Regions from separate parts of the Pseudoalteromonas sp. C2R02 genome, predicted to be linked through region 1. Evidence: predicted binding sites of a transcription regulator. Region 1 holds the regulator's gene; the other holds the start of a gene.
What was found. Region 1 encodes FliA, which starts transcription of late flagellar genes. Its sites were predicted from a motif close to CTAAAGNTNNNNNNNNNNNNGCCGATA; they were not measured.

Region 1 (10,527 bases):
CCCTGCTCCAAGTAACTCAGGCTCTTTAATAAAGTTCATAGCTTGTATTAAGCCTAAAACAGCGCCTAAAATGCCAATTGTCGGACTATACCCGCCCATAGCTTCATAAATTTTTGAAGATTTAATTAAGGCTTCTCGGTGTAAAATAAGTTCAACTTCCATTGTCTCTCGAAATTGCTCAGGTGCAACACCATCAATCATCATATTAAGACCCTTAGAAACAAAATAATCTTTACTATTTAAAGCTTCATTTTCTAATGATAAATAACCGTCTTGACGTGCTTTATTTGACCATGACTTTATTTGAGAAATGCCCTTATCTACTGGATAACTCGGCGGTATTATTATCCAGGTAAACATTTTTATTCCTTGCAGGAAAATTCCCGCAGGAGATTGCAGCATAACAGCACCTAATGTGCCGCCTATTACAATCAAAAGGGCTGAATAGTTCACTAAACTTAATAATAATCCACCTTCAAACCAATAACCAAAACCAATTGCAAATATAGCAATTAACAAGCCTGAAATTGATAGTTTATCCACAACCGACTTCTCTTGTTATGCGACTCGCGACATCTGGCAATGCAATACTTGCTTCAGCAAGCCCTGCGTTGGCAACCGCTTGAGGCATACCATATACAACACAGGTTTTTTCATCTTGAACCCATATCTTAGAGCCTGCTTGTTTTAACAATCTAGCACCATCTCTACCATCAGCTCCCATGCCAGTTAATACGATGGCTAAAACCGAATCTGTGTAGCTTTTTGCCACACTTGCAAACGTGATATCAACACTCGGTTTATAAGTGACTCTGGTTCCTTCGTCTTCATAAATTCGTATCTTTTGGCCAGTTCCTCGACCTTCAACCAACATCTGCTTACCACCAGGTGCTAAATAAGCGGTGCCAGCTTTTAATGCCTCACCATTTTGCGCTTCTTTCACTTGAATTTTACATAAGGAATTCAGACGAACTGCAAATGCAGGCGTAAAAGCAGCCGGCATATGCTGTATTAAAAGAATCGGATGAGGGAAGTTTGATGGTAACTGTGTCAGTATACTTTGTAGTGCAACCGGTCCCCCTGTTGATGTACCAATCGCTACTATTTTATATGTTTTTCCTGAAGCTCTTACATCTTGCGTTGTTTTTCTTCTAGTCTCAAAGTTATTCTCAGCAGGTTTTACTAGGCGAGATTTAATAACTGGCTTTTCTACTGCGGATGGTTTTCTTACAAAGCGACTTAGTCTTCGTCGACCTATCTCCTTTACCTTTTGTTGCAATAATTTAATTGCTTCTTCTTTATCTCGCGCTATATCTTCAAACTTTTTAGGTAAAAAGTCTAAAGCACCCGCGTCAAGTGCATCAAAAGTTGCACTTGCGCCATGGTGCGTTAAAGAAGAAAACATTAATATTGGCACCGGAGATGCCTTCATTATTTGTTTTACTGCGCTGATACCATCAAGTATAGGCATTTCAACATCCATAGTAATCACATCAGGTTTTATTTCAGCCGCTTTTTCAACCGCTTCTTTACCATTATTTGCTGTATCGATTACTTCTAATTCTGGATCTTGATTTAATATTTCACTGACTCTTCGTCTAAAAAAACTTGAATCATCAACAACTAAAACTTTAATTGTCATTCAATTTACTCATTTAGTTATTTTACTTTGCCAGCATAGTGCTTTAATAAATTAGGTACATCTAGTATTAGAGCAATTCCACCATCAGACGTTATTGTAGCACCTGCCATACCAGGAGTTCCTTGTAACAAAGCATCTAAGGGTTTTATTACTACTTCTTCTTGACCTATTAATGAGTCAACGGCAAAGCCTATTTGCTGCGTTCCTAATTGAACGATAACAACATGTCCATCTCCACTACGTTGATCTGCTATTGAAGCTGGGTTTTTAACAAGCCAACTTTCAAGATAAAATAATGGAATTGCCTTATCTCTAACAATAATCGTTAATTGACCATCAACTATATTTGTTTTCGATAAATCGAGATGGAATATTTCATTTACACAGGCTAAAGGAAGTGCGAATGTTTGTTCTTCAACAAGTACCATTAATGTTGGTAATATTGCTAAAGTCAGTGGTACTTTAATTTCTAATGTTGTACCTGTACCTCTTTGAGATTCAATATTTATTGAACCATTAAGCTGAGTGATTTTTGTTTTAACAACATCCATACCCACACCACGACCTGAAATATCAGATATTTCTTCTTTGGTCGAAAACCCTGGTGCAAATATTAAATTAAATGCTTCATTGTCAGTCATTCTTGATGCAAAATCGGCATCAATAACACCTTTGCCTATTGCAATATCTTTTAGTTTATCTGGATCCATACCTGCACCATCATCTTCGATGGTTAAAAGTATATGATCACCTTCTTGGGAGGCTGAAAGTGTAACTGTACCGGTTCTTGACTTACCTGTTGCTTCACGTTCATCTGGCATTTCAATACCATGATCAACTGAATTCCTAACTAAATGCACTAAAGGATCTGCAAGTGCTTCAACTAAGTTTTTATCTAAATCAGTATCTTCCCCAACTAATTGAAGGTTAATATCTTTTTTCAAGCTACGTGCTAAATCACGAACAACGCGAGGAAAACGACCAAATACCTTTTTAATAGGTTGCATCCGTGTTTTCATCACAGCACTTTGCAAATCAGCTGTCACAACATCAAGATTTGAAATTGCCTTATTCATGCTTTCGCTACTATTAGTCGCACCTAGGCTTACTAATCTATTTCTAACTAAAACAAGTTCACCAACCATATTCATTATTTGATCAAGACGTTTAGTGTCTACTCGAACCGTTGTTTCAGCTTGTACTGCAGGAGATTTAGCTGCTTGTTTTTCTGCAGCTGGTTTTGATACTGGTTTAGGCTTTTCTTCTGCTTTTGCTTGTGGTTTTGCTACCGGTTTCGCAACTGGTTTTTCTACTTTTTTCTCAACTTTAGGTTTACTTGCAACTGCAGGTTTTTGAGCTGGAGTTGGCTCGGACTCTACCGCTTTAGGACCCTGTCCTTTGCCATGAAGTTCATCTAATAAAGCTTCAAATTCATCATCTGAAATATCTTCAGAATCTGAACTCGCTATAGGCGTACTTTCAACGACATTACTTTTCTCTTCTGGAGCTGCACTTTGGGTTTCACCAAACGAGCCAACACCATGTAACTCGTCTAATAAATTTTCAAATTGATCATCTGTAATATCGCCATCAGGTGCATCATTTGTGATTTCTGGTGCCGCTTTTGACTCTTCAGCTACAGGGCCTTTTCCTGCTCCATGAAGTTCATCTAATAAGCTTTCAAATTCATCTTCTGATATATCATCAATATTTGAATCATCTGAACTTGTATCATCCATATCAAACAATACGTCATCAAAATCAGAGCTTAAATCTTCTTCAGGGCTTGGTGTGACAGAATTTTCTACTTCTGGAGCTGTGGCTTCTTGAGGAGATGAAGCTTCGCCTTCACTTTGAGGTTTGCAAAGGTCATGCATCGCTTTTAGCAAATTAGGATCGGCCGCATCTGGTTGCTCACGATTTTGTATACAAGCAAACATAATATTTATACAATCTAGCGCTTGTAAAATAACATCCATTAATTCTGGAGTGACACTTATTTGCCCTTGACGTAAAATATCAAAAACATTTTCGGCACCATGACAAGCATCAACAAGCTCTGTCATTGCTAAAAATCCAGCGCCACCTTTGACAGTATGAAAACCTCTAAATATTGCATTTAATAAATCAGCATCTTCAGGGTTATTTTCTAATTCTATAAGCTGCTCAGATAATAATTCGAGAATTTCTCCGGCCTCAACCAAAAAATCCTGCAAAATATCTTCATCTAGTTCAAAACTCATGCAGCAGTTCTCCCTTTTAGAAACCTAAACTTGATAATAAGTCGTCAACATCATCTTGATCTGATACAACATCATCACGTTCTAATGCATCTATAATCGGACCCTCTGCAACTTGATCTAATTCTTTTTCAACTTGTAGAGATGATTCTATATTTTTTTCTTCAATAACTTCTTTTACAGGTAACTCACCATCAATTGGCGAGCCAAAAACTTTCAACATATGAATAAGGCTTTCTTCAACTTCACGCACAAGCTCTATCACTCTGCGAATAACTTGCCCTGTTAAATCTTGAAAATCTTGGGCCATTAAGACCTCTGTCATTAAGCCTTGTAGCTTTTGAGTATTACCCTGCGTATTTAAAATAAACGAATCTAACCCATGACATAAGGATTTAAACTCGCCTAATTTAAGGTCGCGACTCATAAGTCGATCCCATGAAGGTTTAATGTTATCAAGTTCGCTTGTTAGCTCATCAGCTATTGGTAAACCTGCTTCTATCGCATCCATGGTTTTATTCGCAGCTTGCTCTGTCATTTTTATGACATAATTTAAACGCTCTTTTGCATCTGGTAATGCGTCTTGCGTTAAATCGGTAAGCTTTGAATCTAACTGAAAGTTATTTAATGAGTCATGTAATTGACGAGTTAACTTACCAACCTCTTCAAATAGCTCAGATTGCATTTGTGTTGTTATTTGCAATAGCAATTCATCAGCTTGTGCTTGTTCATTACTTTCAAGTAATGATACAAGTTGTCTAGCTTGTTCAAGTGTAATTTGAGGTGAATCAGTTGAAATTATTAACTCATCCATAATTTAACCTAAGCGCTCAAACACTTTTTCTAATTTAGTTTTAAGCGTGCCAGCTGTGAAGGGCTTAACAATATAACCATTAACGCCAGCTTGTGCAGCAGCTATTATTTGTTCTTTTTTAGCCTCAGCAGTTACCATTAATACTGGTATATGCTTTAAGCTATCATCAGCTCGAATCGCTCTTAGTAAGTCTATACCTTGCATACCTGGCATATTCCAATCGGTTACTACAAAATCAAACTCTTGGTTTTGTAGCATAGGTAGTGCAGTACTACCATCATCTGCTTCTTGGACATTAGTAAAGCCTAAGTCTCTTAGCAAATTTTTAATGATTCTTCTCATAGTAGAAAAGTCATCAACTACAAGAACTTTCATATTTTTATCCAAAACATCCTCCTGTGAGGTACGAACTCAAGGTTACAACCACTTTATTTAAACCCAGTCACTGATTTTAGCTTTAAGCCTTATCATTGCCTGTCCATGTATCTGACTAACACGAGACTCACTTACATCAAGTATTTGTCCAATCTCTTTTAAATTCATTTCTTCATTATAGTAGAGAGATAATACAAGAGCATCTCTTTCAGGCAATGTTTTTATTGCCTTTACTAATGAAACATTAAACTTATCATTTTTTATTGACGCAAAAGGCGAATCACTTGATGATTTATCCGATGATATTTGCAGCACATCTTCATCAACACCGAGATCTTCTATTCCTAGAATTTTACCTGAATTCACATCATTAAGGATATGATGGTATTCATCGAGTGTAATATCAAGTTTTTCAGCAACTTCTATGTCTTTTACTTCTCGGCCTAGCTGAGATTCTAATTCTGAAATGGCTTGAGCAACCTGGCGACTGTTTCTGTGAACAGACCTTGGTACCCAATCGCCTTTCCTAATTTCATCTAGCATAGCACCTCTGATTCTTATGCCACCAAATGTTTCAAAACTAGCGCCTTTTGTGCCATCAAAGTTTTTAGCAGCTTCAATCAAACCTATCATGCCTGATTGAATTAAATCATCCAACTGCACACTTGCGGGGAGTCTCGCCAACATATGATAAGCGATACGCTTAACTAAAGGCGTATGACGCTCTACAACTTGTGCAATATGGTTATTATCACTGTATCCGGCTACTTTATTCACTAACAAAAATGCCTTTAGCGGTTTACTAATTTTTCAATAAAAAATTCCAGATGCCCCGAAGGCTGATTTGGAATTGGCCATTTAGCTGCTTTTGTAGCTAAAGTCTTAAATGCGATTGCGGCGGGAGATTTAGGAAAAAGGTCAACAATTGTTTTTTGCTTACGCGTTGACTTTCTCATATTTTCATCAAAAGGTACTGTTGCCACTAATTCTAATGAAACGTCTAAAAACCTATCTGTTACTTTAGACAGCTTAGCAAATAGTTCTTGCCCTTCTCTTAAACTTCTTACCATATTTGCAATAATTTTAAACTTATAAACACCATGTTCTCTGCTTAATATCTTAATTAAGGCATATGCATCTGTAATTGAAGTTGGCTCATCACACACCACCATTAACACATCTTGTGCTGCACGAGAAAAGCTTAATACCATTTCAGAAATACCTGCTGCAGTATCAACAATTAATACATCATAATCGGCATTAAGTTCACTAAATGCACGAATTAACCCTGCATGTTCTGAAGGTGAAAGCTCAACCATCGTTTGCGAGCCTGATGTTGCAGGCACAATTCTAATGCCGTGAGGTCCCTCAACTAAAATATCTTCTAATTCACACTCGCCAGAAAGCACGTGTGATAAATTTTTTTCTACACGTAGACCTAGCATGACATCACAGTTAGCTAAACCTAAATCGGCATCTAATACAAGAACACGTTTACCTTGTTGTCCCATGGCTATTGCCATATTCAAAGAGACATTTGTTTTACCTACGCCGCCTTTGCCGCCAGTTACTGAGATTACTTTAACTGCATTATTATTCTGTTTCATTTTACGCAGGCCACTTGCTTGATCCATAACTGTATTAATCATACATTCCTACTGTTTGAGATTCTACCGTTGAATCTCTGTGATATTGTGCGTTAGTCTTTTTAGCATACAATTGTTCTGCTTTTTTAACCAATTTTTCAGCATTTGCAACTCGAATGTCTTCAGGTACGCGCTGACCATTAGTAAGATACCCTATCGGCAGACGATTTTGAATCGCAATACTGATAATTTCTCCTAAACTTAGACATTCGTCAAGTTTGGTGAAAATACAACCACTTAACTGTACCTTTTTAAAGTGTTTTACTGTTTCTTGCAAAACGCCCATCTGTGCCGTAGCACTTAAAACCAAATAACTACGGATATCAACTCTAACATTTCTCATTAATGTATTTAACTGTTCGGTCAGACGTAAATCTCTTTGACTCATTCCAGCCGTATCTACTAATACTAGTCGCTTACCACGTAAATGGTATAAAACTTCAGCTAATTCATTAGCATCTTTAACTTGCTTGACTGGACAACCTATAATTCGGCCATAAGTTGCAAGTTGTTCATATGCACCAATACGATAGGTATCCGTTGTAATTAACGCAACTTTATCAGCGCCAAATTTTTGTGCTCCTAAAGCTGCAAGCTTTGCGACTGTCGTTGTTTTACCAACACCTGTTGGCCCTACAAGTGCAAAAACTCCGCCTTGGCGTAATATTTCATTATTCGTTGTATAAAGCTGGCTTTGTACCATTTCTAACAAAGCTTCCCATGCTTTTTTTTCTGATACATCATCAGGAATAAAACATGCCATTTGATCTGCGACATCATCATTGATGCCCATGCCTTTAAGTCTTTCTATCATATATGCACGAGTTGGGTCTCTGCGCGCTAAATCTTGTGTCATTAAACCTGATACTTGATGCTCTAATAATTGGCGAATTGCAGCCATTTCATCTTGCATCGCTTGCATTTCTTTATTATTTTGCTCTTTTATCTCTTTATGTTCTGATTTAACAGCTTTTTTCTCTGGAGCATTTGACTTGTTATACCAAGGAGATTCAAATGAATCATCATTTATTTCCTCGATAGGTTCATCAAACTTGTTATTAAACATATTTGACTGTTCGTTTTCTCTAGACTGAGTAGACTGTCTATTTAATAAGGCCTCTAAACTATCCGCAATTTTTGCTTCAGGCTCAGGTTTTGCTGCTAATGGTTTAGGGCGAACAAAGTTATTAACCTTTGAACTATATTGTGAGGCCATTTGTGAGTGAGCGTTTAGATTTGCACGTGTTCTTGTCTGATTAGCCAGATGCTGTGCAGCTGGTGTTTCAACTCGAGCTGCAGGCTTAGCCTGAGCTGGCGTTTTGTCGTAATCAACGGCAGCAACGATTTCAACACCATCAGCCATTTTTTTATTTGACATAATAACAGCATCTACACCTAGCTCTTCTTTAACTTCATTCAGTGCTGTGCGCATATCTTTTGCAAAAAAACGTTTAATCTTCACATTCTACCCCTTATCTTTATTATTGCTGACCAACAGAGCTGATAATTTTAATTTGCTTTTCATCTGGTACTTCTTGATAAGAAACCACGCGTAAACCAGGAATTGTATTTTTAACAAATCGTGATAAAACCGTTCTTAACATACCTGAGGTCAACAATATTGAAGGTTCACCTGACATTTCCTGGTTTTTATGTGCTTCACTAAGTGAGTTTTGCAACCTCTCAGCAAGCCCAGGTTCTATGCCAGCACCTTCATCGCCTGCATTCTGAAGTGATTGATGCAACATCTGTTCCAACTCAGGAGCCAAAGTTATGACAGGTATTTCATTTGATGCGCCAGCAACGTCTTGGATTATTAATCTTCTTAGTGAAATACGCACTGCAGCCGTTAGTACATCAGCATCTTGGCTTCTTGGTCCGTATTCAACAAGGGTTTGTACAATTGAACGCATATCTCTAATTGGCACACCTTCATTCAATAAGTTTTGTAATACTTTTACGATAGTTGTCAGCGGTAATACATCTGGCACTAAACCTTCAACTAAACGAGGATGACTTTTTTCAAGCATATCTAATAAGTTTTGTACTTCTTCATGACCTAACAATAAAGAGGCATTGTTATGTAAAAGCTGACTTATATGAGTTGCAACAACCGTTGCAGCATCTACAACTGTATATCCTAAAGATTGCGCTTCATCTTTTTGCTCAGGTGCAATCCAGACTGCATCTAAGCCAAATGCAGGATCTTTCGTTTCAATTCCGGCGACAGGACCAAATACTTGACCTGGATTAATCGCAAGCTCATTGCCATGTTTAAGCTCACCAACACCAGTAGAAACACCCATTAAGGTAATTTGGTATGCGTTTGGATCTAATTCAAGATTATCTCTAATATGCACTGGTGGTACTAAAAACCCCAATTCTTGTGATAGCTTTTTACGTACGCCTTTGATTCTACTTAATAGTTCACCGCCTTGTGCTTGATCTACCATAGGTATAAGTCTATATCCTACCTCTAAACCAATTACATCAACTTGTTGAACATCATCCCAACCAAGCTCTTTTTGCTCTTGTGCTGCCGGTACAGCTGCCCCAGGTGTATTTGTAGTTAACTGCCCACCTGCAGAATTTTGCTCTGTTTGTGCTTGTTGTTCACTAGCTTGTTTATGTCCATAATAACCAATAGCACCAATGATTAATCCTAAAGAAATAAAAGCTAAATGCGGCATACCAGGCACTAAGCCCATAGTGATCATTATACCTGATGCAATATAAAGTGCTTTTTCATTACCTAATTGCTTAGATATTTGCTCACCCATTTTATGTGATTCATTTTGGCGGGTTACAACAATGGCTGTACCAATTGACAATAGTAGAGATGGCAGCTGAGCAACCAGACCATCACCAATTGTTAGTAGCGTATATACTTCCATAGCAACACTAAATGACAAGTCATGCTGGATCATGCCAATAAACAAGCCACCTACAATGTTGATCACTAATATCACGATACCCGCGATAGCATCGCCTTTTACAAATTTACTTGCACCATCCATTGAACCATAAAAATCAGCCTCTCGTGTTACTTCTCCACGTCGGTCTCTCGCTTCATCCGCAGTAATAAAACCCGCATTTAAGTCTGCATCAATTGCCATTTGTTTACCTGGCATAGCATCTAATGTAAAACGTGCAGATACTTCAGATATACGTCCTGCACCTTTTGTAATTACAACAAAGTTAATAATGATCAGGATTATAAATACAACTAAACCTACAGCATAGTTACCACCAATCACAACATTACCAAATGCTGCAATTACTTGACCTGCGGCGTCGGGGCCATTATGACCTTCTAATAATACAACTCGGGTACTAGCAACATTTAAGGCTAGCCTTAATACTGTTGCGATAAGAATTACGGTAGGGAAAGCACCAAAATCAACGGGTTTAAGTGTATAAACAGTGATTAATAATACGAGTAATGCTAAAGCGATATTAAAAGAAAACAGCATATCCAATAAAAATGGAGGCATAGGCAATACCACCATAGCAAGCGCTGCTAAAACCAATAAAGGCGTACCAACACCCTTGAGGTAATCCATTTTTTCATTATTTAACTGAGTAAAAACTGCTTTCAAATCCATACAACTACAATTACAAAAAATTGACACTTGCCTGAGTAAAGGCAATTATCATTCCATCTTTATAAAGTATTAAATTAAAGTTCATACCAGTTCTTATGGGATAGTGAGCAAATATAAATTTGGATAAATTCTCAAGAGTTAGACGCTTGATTGAGTAATAGCTTACTATTGGGATGAAAGCACAGGTTTATAGCTCCAGACTAAA
Region 2 (10,527 bases), on a different contig from region 1:
CTGCACACAATATAGCCAAAAATTCTAAAGCATTTCCTAATGTAGGATTAGGAGCATGCTCTGATTCGGGTGAAAGTAATGTTAAAGCGATACCACCTATAATACAAAAACCAAACCCAGCCATAATTGTTTTAGTGAGCCTTTCTTTAAGCATAATATAAGCAAAAACAGCGACAATAAGCGGAAAACACGATACTAAAATACCCGCTTGAGAAGCTGAAGTATATTGCATTGCATGACCTTCAAATAAAAAATATAAGCAGGGTTCAGCTAACGACATACTCAGTAAAAACTTCCAATCACCTTTTTGATAGTTAAACTTTTTTACCCAAGGCCATAAAAACAGACATACCACTAAGGTTGTTAACATTCTAAAAAAAATAACAAATGCAGGGTCGTAAACATCAATAGAGTACTTTAATGCGATAAAAGAGCTGCCCCATAAAAAGGTGGCAATGATAAGTGCTAAATTGGCTGGCATAGGATAATAAAAATTAATGATAAAACGGTGTAATAGCAGAATATACTAGTTGCTATTCTAAAGCGCTTAGATCTTCTACAGAATAACTATTCCATTAACTAAAATATTTTTAATATCAAAGTACCATGATATTTATTTAAAACTTTATAAATAATACGACTTTGTTTTTACAAAAAATCTTTTTATTAACTAAGCTTAAATTGAGCTTAAAGGAGGGAATATTCTTGATTCAACAAATGAACAGTTGTGCGCACGATTGGCTTATTTCATTAACGCAGCAGGATGATGAGTCAGAATTAGATTTAATTTTGATATCTGCTGTTCAATCTATTTTATTTGGTACAAAAATAGCTGTTTATGTAAATAAATTTTTGGATCATGTTCATGCACCAAAACAAATTTGTTTATCTAAAACACAAGCTCCTCTTAACTTAACTAATCAACAAGTTGAAAATATCATAGATAAAGTGAGCTCTAATAAAATCCATATAGGCGAAATAAACTCCCATGGGGTGACTTATTTTCCCATTTATCATTTTGGTGATGTAATAGGTTTTGTATTAGCTTTTGGGCACAATGATTTTTCAAATGTACAAATATCAACAACGGTGAGTTTACTAAATATTTATGCAAATCAGTTATTCATGCTGTTTAAATCTAAAATAGATCCTTTAAGTGAATTATTAAATCGCCAAACCTTTGATAAAAAAATCCAGGAGATAATTACTGGCAATGGTTTTTTATCTCCTCGAACGCCAATTCCAAAAAATAACATTTGGCATTTGGCTATAATTGATATTGATTTTTTTAAAAAAGTAAATGATGTTTATGGTCATGTTATTGGTGACGAGGTCATTATTTTAATGGCAAGGTTAATAAAATCAGGTTTTCGTGCTGAAGATTATATCTTTAGATATGGCGGAGAGGAATTTGCGGTATTATTCCAATGTGTTAAATCTGAAGGTGCATTACAAGCGTTGGAAAGGTTACGCACTGAAATAGAATTATTTGAATTCCCCCAAGTTGGCAAACTTACGGTAAGTATCGGTTTTACCTCTTTATTAAATTATGAAATGGTGCCAGCTCTAGTGCAAAAAGCGGATATTGCTTTATACCACTCAAAAAATACTGGCAGAAATAAAGTGGCGGACTTTAAAGATATTTCAGATTCTGGAGTTAATAAAATTATAAAGGGAAATGATCCTGAGTTATTTTAATTTACTAAGAATTTCACCTGTTCTTTGCAATTTATTATAATACGGTTAAAATGCGCGCTTAATTTTGCATTAGGAGCGTTGTAATGAAGTTAGTTCGTTGGGTTTTAGGTCGTATTATTTTATTGTTGGATTTTATCTTTACACCTAAAAGCATAAAACGTGCTCCACAAGAGCAAGAACTTGTTAATCAAAAAACAAAAGACCTTTCTTTATATCAATTTAAAGCATGTCCGTTTTGTGTGAAGGTACGCCGTTCAATGAAGCGCAATGGCTTAAACATCGAAACAAGAGATGCTAAAAAAGATGAATTACATCGTCAAACTTTATTAGAGCAAGGCGGTCGTGTAAAAGTACCTTGTTTACGTATTGTAAATGGTAATGATGTAACTTGGTTATATGAATCAAATGATATTATTAGCTTCTTAGAAAAAGAAGTAGCTTAATTAACCTGATCTGCAGAAGAGCGGGTTTTATTGCCCGCTATTTTCTTTTATACCCTTATTTTTAACTCTTTATTATATAGTTCAGCTTCCTTTCTTACTTTTTAATAAACCACCCTTTTAATTTATATATTCCTTTATTTGACTTTCTCCTATATAAAATAGCTATAGTCGTATTTTATATTTGAGGGATTAATGTCGGAAATTCTAGAGGTTGAAGATCTTAAAAGGTATTTTTCAAAAAATAAAGCTGTGGATGGGGTGAGCTTTAAAGTTAAAAAAGGTATTTGTTTTGGCTTATTAGGGCCAAATGGTGCGGGTAAAACAACCACGATTGAAATGCTCGAAGGCATTGTGGAGCCAACATCGGGAAAAATCCTATACCAAGGCAAGGCAATAGATAAACATATTTATCATGAGTTAGGTATTCAATTTCAGCATACTGCGTTGCAAGATCATCTTACTGTTATCGAAACATTAAAAATGTTTTCTGCATTTTACGAAAAAACTTTACCTATAAAAGAGCTTATTTCACTTTGTCAGTTAAATGAATTTATTAATCAAGATCATCGAAAACTCTCTGGTGGTCAAAAACAAAGATTGTTATTAGCTTTAGCTTTAATAAATGATCCTCAGTTAGTTTTTTTAGATGAACCTACAACCGGATTAGATCCCCATAGTCGCAGATTATTTTGGTACTTAGTTAATAAGATTAAATCTCAAGGAAAAACAATCTTACTGACAACCCATTATATGGATGAGGCTGAATATTTATGTGATGAAATTGCGATTATGGATAAAGGTAAAATTATCGCACTAGATACTCCCGAAGCCTTATTACAGCAGAACTTTAGTGGTGCTTTAATTAAGTTACCTAAAAAAAATGTTGATGAACATGATAATAAGCAAAATATATTACAACATTTTAATATTCAGTTTGTGCAACAAAGTGCACTGGTTCAAAGTTTAGATATTCAAACTACTTTAGTCACACTGATTGAGCAAGGCGTTTCACTTGAGGGGTTACAGGTTAAATCAGCCAACTTAGATGATTTGTTTTTAAAGTTAACAGGTCATGGCTTAGAGGGAGTTAATCATGTTTAAGCGATTTTTAGCGGTATTAATCGCGCGCAATTATGAATTTTTTCGTGATCGTGCTGCACTTGGTTGGAATTTAATTTTTCCTGTCTTACTCGTTGTTGGTTTTGCCTTTATATTCTCCGGAGATGGAAAAACGCTTTATAAAATAGGCGTATTACCCGATATAAGCCAAACGTCAAATGATCATAAGTTAATGGCGTTAAAGCATATAGAATTTGTAAGCTATGATGAAAAACTAATTGCGATGAACAAGCTTAGGCAACATAAAATAGACTTATTAGTGGATTTTAACAATGAAATTTATTGGGTTAACCAATCTTCAAATTCGGGTTATATTGCTGAGCAGTTATTATTAGCGTCGAGTTTTAACTACCAAAGAAAGGCAATAGAGGGCAAAGAAATACGATATTTAGATTGGGTTGTGCCTGGTATTTTAGGTATGAATATGATGTTTTCATGTTTATTTGGTGTGGGATATGTAATTGTGCGCTACCGAAAAAATTCTGTATTAAAAAGGTTGCACGCAACTCCGCTAAGGCCTATCGAGTTTTTAACGGCACAAGTATGTTCTAGATTATTAATTATGATGGCGCTCAGTACAGGTATATTTACTGGGTGTAACTGGATTTTTGATTTTTATATTCTTGGAAGCTTAATTGATTTATTTATAATCGCTTTATTAGGCACTGTGAGTTTAATTTCTTTAGGCCTGTTAATCGCTGCGCGTTCAGAATCTGAAGAGTTCACAGGAGGCATGTTAAATGTCGCATCCTGGCCAATGATGATGTTATCAGGTGTGTGGTTTTCATTAGAAGGTAGCCCTGAATTTATTCAGACTTTAGCTAACTTTATTCCTCTTACCCATATGCTAGAAGCTGCCAGAGCAATTATGTTAGATGGTGCTTCTTTATGGCAAGTTAAAAGTCATATTGTAGCCTTACTGCTAATGACTGCTACGTTTTTAATAAGTGGCTCTTTATTGTTTAGGTGGCAAGGACAAGCTAGATAGAGCAAAAAATAAAGCCATCACTATTAGATGGCTTTTTTGATTTTAAATGATTAATTATTTAGATGCCTAAGTTGCATTCGTTAAAAATTGTTCGTTAAATAAAGAGTTAAGTTCATCGACTTGGTTAAATAAATAACTATAAGTTGTTTCAGGAGACTTTTTAAGTTTGGATATTTTGAAGTTATTAATTTCAGGCTCATCCACTAAATATATATTTTTATGTAAACTTTTAATTATTTTTTGTTTTTGAGGGCTTGCCTCTTTAAACATATTTTCAAAGATAAATACACCATCTAAAGCATGGTAATTTTTTAGGTAAACTGACATCTGAGAAATACTCAGTTCATCAGCGAAGTCACAATAGCAATAATCTTCTACTAAGTGGTCGTACATCATTCTTAATAAGTTTCGTGTATTCTCACCTGTACCGATTACTTTTGAATTTTTTTCTGTTAAATAATGACAAAATTGACGAGAAGGAAATGATGGGTTATCGATTAGCAAAAAATTTTTCTCATTTAATAACATTTTACTTTCCTTAGTAATATAGTTAACGAGATTTTAATTGGCTTTAACTAAAGGGGCATTAACTTAGGTTAATTAGGGGCGATTATTATGGATAAATATCAGCAATTATTATCGAATGTGGCAGAACGGAATAATTTACCGACTTTAAGCTATAAACCAGGAGATATTTTATTTCATCAAGGGGTGTTAGAACCTAGACTTTTTTGGATCAAATCAGGTTTAGTTAAACTGGTTTTTATACAACCAGATGGTAAAGAATTTGTAAAAGCCTTTTTAGCTGAAAATGATATATCAGGAAGTTTAATGAGTGTCATTTTTGAAAAGCCTTCACCTTATGCGTGTTATTGTATTGAACCCTGTGAAGTGATTGCTATGCCATACTCTAAAGTGAGGGAGTGGTCTGAAAAAACACCGCAACTTAAAGATGTAGAGCTGGAGTATATGCAGCAATTAACAGCTCGAAAGGAAGAGCGAGAATATCAATTTTTATGCCTGACACCAGAAGAAAGATATAAAAGTTTTAAATCTGGTTATCCTCATATATTTAAACGTATTAGCCAAGCTGAATTAGCCTTGTTTTTAGGTATCACACCAGTGGCGCTCAGCCGTATTAAGACTAGATTAAAAGCAACAGCATAAAATAACGTATTATAAGAAATTCAAAAATCCTATTTTTATACTAAGCTTTGAATAGTCAATGACTTACTAAATAGGATTTTTATGACACCTCAGCAATTGGAGTTAGTGCAAGTCTCTTGGGAAAAGGTAGTCCCGATCGCAAAACAAGCCGCAGGTCTCTTTTATGGCCGTTTATTTGAAATAAATCCAGCTTTAAAATCTATGTTTTCTGATGATATCGAAGAGCAAGGTAAAAAGTTAATGCAAATCCTCACGACAGTTGTCAGAAGCTTAAAACAATTTGATAAAGTAGAAATGGCAGTTTGGCAATTAGGGCGTCGTCATGAGGTTTACGGCGTTAAAAAAGCCGATTTTGATTCAGTGGCATCAGCTTTATTATGGACTTTAAAACAAGGTCTACAGCATGAATTTACATCTGAGGTAGAAGAAGCTTGGGTGGCGGCGTACACAGTGTTAGCTAGCGTTATGCAAGGTGGTGCTGATTATCCTTATGCGAATTTTGATAAATGGAAAGCTGAGCAAGGCTAAAAATTAGCAATAAAAAAGGTGGCTTAGCCACCTTTCTAAATAATAGTATTAAAATCTTACCAATTTTGAATACTATTCAAAATACCTTTGCTATCTAGGCCCATTACTTCATTCATTTCTTGTTGTGTACCATGTTTAATGAATTCGTCTGGTATACCTAGGTTTAATATTTTTATATCTAACTTATTAGCTTGTACAAACTCGTTAACAGCTGAGCCTGCTCCACCCATAATAGCGTTATCTTCTAAGGTCACAAATAAAGTATGTTCCTGAGCAAGGTTCGCTAATAGCTCGGTATCTAAAGGTTTGATAAAGCGCATATCAATTAAAGTCGCATTGAGTTCATCTGCTACTGATTTAGCATTACCTAAAAGAGTACCAAAAGATAAAATCGCAATTTTTTCACCTTCACGAATGTGTTTAGCTTTACCTAATTCAAGTTGTATCATGTCTTTTTCAACTTGGGCATCGCCTGCTGTACCACGAGGGTATCTTACTGCGACAGGTCCATTTAGGTGATAACCTGTATAAAGCATTTGACGACATTCATTAGTATCAGAAGGCGCCATAATAACCATATTAGGTATGCAGCGCATAAAGCTCAAATCATAAGAACCATGATGGGTTTCACCATCAGCACCAACAATACCAGCACGATCAATCGCGAATAGCACATCTAAGTTTTGTAAAGCAACGTCATGAATAAGTTGATCGTATGCACGTTGTAAAAAGCTAGAATAAATAGCGACAACAGGTTTTTGATCTTCACATGCAAAGCCTGCCGCAAGCGTAACAGCGTGTTGTTCAGCTATCGCAACATCAAAGTATTTATCAGGAAACTCTTTAGAAAAACGTACCATGCCAGAACCTTCACGCATAGCAGGTGTAATAGCAACTAATTTGTCATCAGTGGCAGCCATGTCACATAACCAATCACCAAATATTTTGGAAAAAGTAGGCGCACTCGGTTTAGCTTTAGGTAAGCTTGTAGTAGCGGGGTCGAACTTAGGCACGCCATGGTAACCAATTGGATCGGCCTCTGCTGGTTTATAACCTTTACCCTTTTTGGTACGAACATGTAATAACTGCGGACCTTTTAAATTACGCATATTACGTAAAGTATCAGTTAGCATATCAACATCATGGCCATCAATTGGACCAATATAGTTAAAGCCAAGTTCTTCAAAGAAAGTACCAGGGATCACCATGCCTTTTAAGTGCTCTTCCATTCTACTGGCAAGTTCTTTTACTGGAGGCATACCCGATAATATTTTTTTACTGCCTTCTCTGATATTACTATAAAAACTACCAGACAAAATACGGGCAAAATGGTTATTTAATGCGCCAACAGGTTCAGAAATTGACATCTCATTATCATTTAAGATAACGAGCATATCTGAATCTAAATTACCTGCGTGGTTCATTGCTTCAAACGCCATACCCGCAGTCATCGCGCCATCGCCAATTACGGCAACAACTTTGCGATCTTTACCTTCTTTTTTAGCGGCCAACGACATGCCTAATGCAGCTGAAATTGAGGTACTAGAATGGCCTACACTAAATGTATCGTATTCACTTTCACCACGATACGGGAAAGGATGCAAACCATCTTTTTGGCGTATGGTGTGCATGAGCTCTTTACGCTCGGTTAATATTTTATGAGGGTAAGCTTGATGGCCTACATCCCAAATTAATCTATCAACGGGTGTATTAAATACATAGTGTAATGCAACGGTTAGTTCAACAGTACCAAGGCCTGAAGCTAAATGACCGCTACTTTGTGAAACTGAATTTAGTAAATACTCTCTGAGCTCATTGCTAAGAGGTACTAATTTATCATGTGGCAACTGTCTTAGTTGCTCAGGCTTATCTACTATGCTTAATAAGGGATACTTGCTGCTATCAAATGTCATGATATTTATTCGTTATCCTAATGATCTCTTTCTATTATATACGTGGCAAGGGCTTGTAATTCGCTGGTATCAGCCTTGATATCATCAAGTGCAGCGAGTGCATCTTGATATAATTGCCTTGCTTTGTCTTTTGCGCCTTGTAAGCCTAATAATGCCGGATATGTTGACTTATTGGCTGCTACATCTGACCCTTGAGGTTTACCTAAAGTTTCAGTATCGGCTTCTATATCTAAAATATCGTCTTGTACTTGAAAAGCTAATCCAATCGCTTTGCCAAAGTCATCTAATTTAGTGAGTATATCAGAGGTACAATTAGGTGAACACAAAGCACCTAATTTAATCGCTGCTCTAAGCAGTGCACCTGTTTTTAAATTATGAATTTGTTCTAACTGCTCAAGCGATACCGCTTTATCAGTTGCTGCTAAATCTAATGACTGACCACCACACATACCTGTTAATCCAGAGGCTTGTGCTAAAACAGATATTAATGCAACTTGCTGCTTATGGCTAATTCCAACAAAATTATGTGTAGATAAAGTTTCAAAGGCTAAGGTTTGCAATGAATCACCCGCTAAAATAGCAGTTGCTTCATCAAACTCTATATGACAAGTGGGTTTTCCTCGGCGTAAGTCATCATCGTCCATAGCTGGTAAGTCATCATGTACTAAAGAATAACTATGGATACATTCAATGGCACTGGCTGCTGCATCTAAGTCAGAATCATGTGCGTTAAGCATTTTACCTGTGGTATACACTAAAAAAGGTCTTAATCGTTTACCACCATTTAATAAACTATATCTGGTAGCAGATTTTAAAGTTTCATCGGTATTATTTTGTTTATCAATTAAACTATTTAAAACGCAAGCAATGCGTTCTTGAGCTACTATTAGCTCAGGCTTGATATTCTTTGGAGAGTCATTCACTGGATTATTCCGGATCAGAATCAAAATTGGTTAATGGGCTATTTTCATTATTACCCATTAAAATTTTAACTTTTTGTTCTGCTTGGCTTAGCTTTGATGAAGAAGCATTTGCTAATTGAACACCACGTTCAAACTGTTTTAAAGACTGCTCCAGAGTAAGTTCACCATTTTCCATTTCTGTGACTATGTTACCGAGTTCTGACATTGCTTGTTCAAAACTGAGGTTTTCTGGTTTTTTTACAGCCATAGTTTGATTCTCTTTTTATTATACATACGAGTGAGGAGGTCAATTTTATGGGGGATCAGCATCGAATACAAACAACAATTAACCATTTACATAGGTTTTTTAATTTTTTATGACTAGGATTGACTATATAGGCCGTTAATTGATGCTAAATTTATTGAAAATAAATGTCCTTTAGAAAAAAAAATATTTGCCGATAGTTAAAACTAACTTAATATAAACAACAAGTTTGAAGTGCCCTTGGAGGGTTTGTGGATTTAGCAACAATAATAGGAATGGTTGGTGCCATAGGTTTTATCGTGATGGCGATGCTACTAGGTGGCGAGTTAGGCATGTTTGTAGATGTACCGTCGGTATTAATCGTATTTTGTGGATCATTTTTTGTGGTGCTGTCTAATTTTACTATGGGTCAGTTTTTTTCTATCGGTAAAGTGGGTGTTAAAGCTTTTATGTTTAAACTTGAAGCGCCAGAGGTATTAATTGAAAAATCAGTAGAGTTAGCCGATTCAGCCAGAAAAGGGGGGTTTTTAGCATTAGAAGAAGCAGAAATTCCAAATGTTTTTATGCAAAAGGGCATCGACATGTTAGTAGATGGTCATGATGCTGATGTTGTAAGAGCCACCTTACAAAAAGACATTACTTTAACTACAAACCGACATGACTTAGGTGCAAGCTTGTTTAAATCACTTGGTGATGTTGCTCCGGCAATGGGCATGATAGGTACATTAATCGGTCTTGTTGCTATGTTATCAAACATGGATGATCCAAAAGCGATTGGACCTGCAATGGCGGTAGCACTACTAACAACTCTTTATGGTGCGTTTTTAGCAAACGTAATCGCTATTCCAATTCAAGCAAAATTAGAAGTACGTCGAGATGAAGAAGAATTAAATCAAAAACTTATTTTAGATGCCATCTTAGGTATCCAAGATGGTCAAAACCCTAAAGTAATCGAAGGCATATTGAAAAACTATATCGCAGAATCTAAACGCGAAGTCAGTACTGAGGAATAGTTATGTCTGACGAACAAGAAGAGTGTAAATGTCCTCCCGTTGGTTTACCTGCATGGATGGGCACATTTGCAGATTTAATGTCATTGCTGATGTGTTTCTTTGTATTACTATTAGCCATGTCAGAAATGGATGTACTTAAGTTTAAACAAATTGCAGGCTCTATGAAGTTTGCATTTGGTGTGCAAAATAAACTTGAAGTTAAAGATATTCCAAAAGGTACCAGTGTAATAGCGCAGGAATTTACCCCAGGTAAACCTGAACCAACACCTATTGAGACTATTCAACAGCAAACCACTGAAATGACACAGCAAATGTTAGAGTTTCAGGCGGGTGATGAAGCCTCTGCTGGTGGTCGTCAAGAGCAACGAGGTAATAAACGGGGTGGTGAATCACAAAGTACCGCTAAACAAGAGTCTGCGGCTAAAGCCGAAAAAACAGCCGATCAAGAACAAGTGAATGAACTGGTTAAGAAGATAGCGCAACAGCTTGAG

Region 2: a site for FliA is predicted at 9,196-9,222, ahead of pomA (flagellar motor protein PomA). Genes of this name have one in related genera too.

What each region holds. Positions count from the first base shown of each region.
Region 1 is NZ_JAHKQC010000021.1:43,155-53,681, reverse strand. Features, by position in the region: gene KO527_RS06745 (flagellar motor protein) at 1-543, opposite strand, end outside; gene KO527_RS06740 (chemotaxis response regulator protein-glutamate methylesterase) at 536-1,642, opposite strand; gene KO527_RS06735 (chemotaxis protein CheA) at 1,660-3,885, opposite strand; gene KO527_RS06730 (protein phosphatase CheZ) at 3,902-4,684, opposite strand; gene cheY (chemotaxis response regulator CheY) at 4,700-5,083, opposite strand; gene KO527_RS06720 (RNA polymerase sigma factor FliA) at 5,129-5,848, opposite strand; gene KO527_RS06715 (MinD/ParA family protein) at 5,863-6,720, opposite strand; gene flhF (flagellar biosynthesis protein FlhF) at 6,713-8,179, opposite strand; gene flhA (flagellar biosynthesis protein FlhA) at 8,199-10,322, opposite strand.
Region 2 is NZ_JAHKQC010000030.1:37,749-48,275, reverse strand. Features, by position in the region: gene KO527_RS11800 (DMT family transporter) at 1-481, opposite strand, end outside; gene KO527_RS11795 (GGDEF domain-containing protein) at 706-1,698, shown strand; gene KO527_RS11790 (glutaredoxin) at 1,782-2,141, shown strand; gene KO527_RS11785 (ABC transporter ATP-binding protein) at 2,334-3,242, shown strand; gene KO527_RS11780 (ABC transporter permease) at 3,235-4,248, shown strand; gene KO527_RS11775 (hypothetical protein) at 4,315-4,776, opposite strand; gene KO527_RS11770 (Crp/Fnr family transcriptional regulator) at 4,864-5,415, shown strand; gene KO527_RS11765 (globin family protein) at 5,497-5,943, shown strand; gene dxs (1-deoxy-D-xylulose-5-phosphate synthase) at 6,000-7,856, opposite strand; gene ispA ((2E,6E)-farnesyl diphosphate synthase) at 7,874-8,743, opposite strand; gene xseB (exodeoxyribonuclease VII small subunit) at 8,784-9,026, opposite strand; gene pomA (flagellar motor protein PomA) at 9,275-10,036, shown strand; gene KO527_RS11740 (flagellar motor protein MotB) at 10,039-10,527, shown strand, end outside.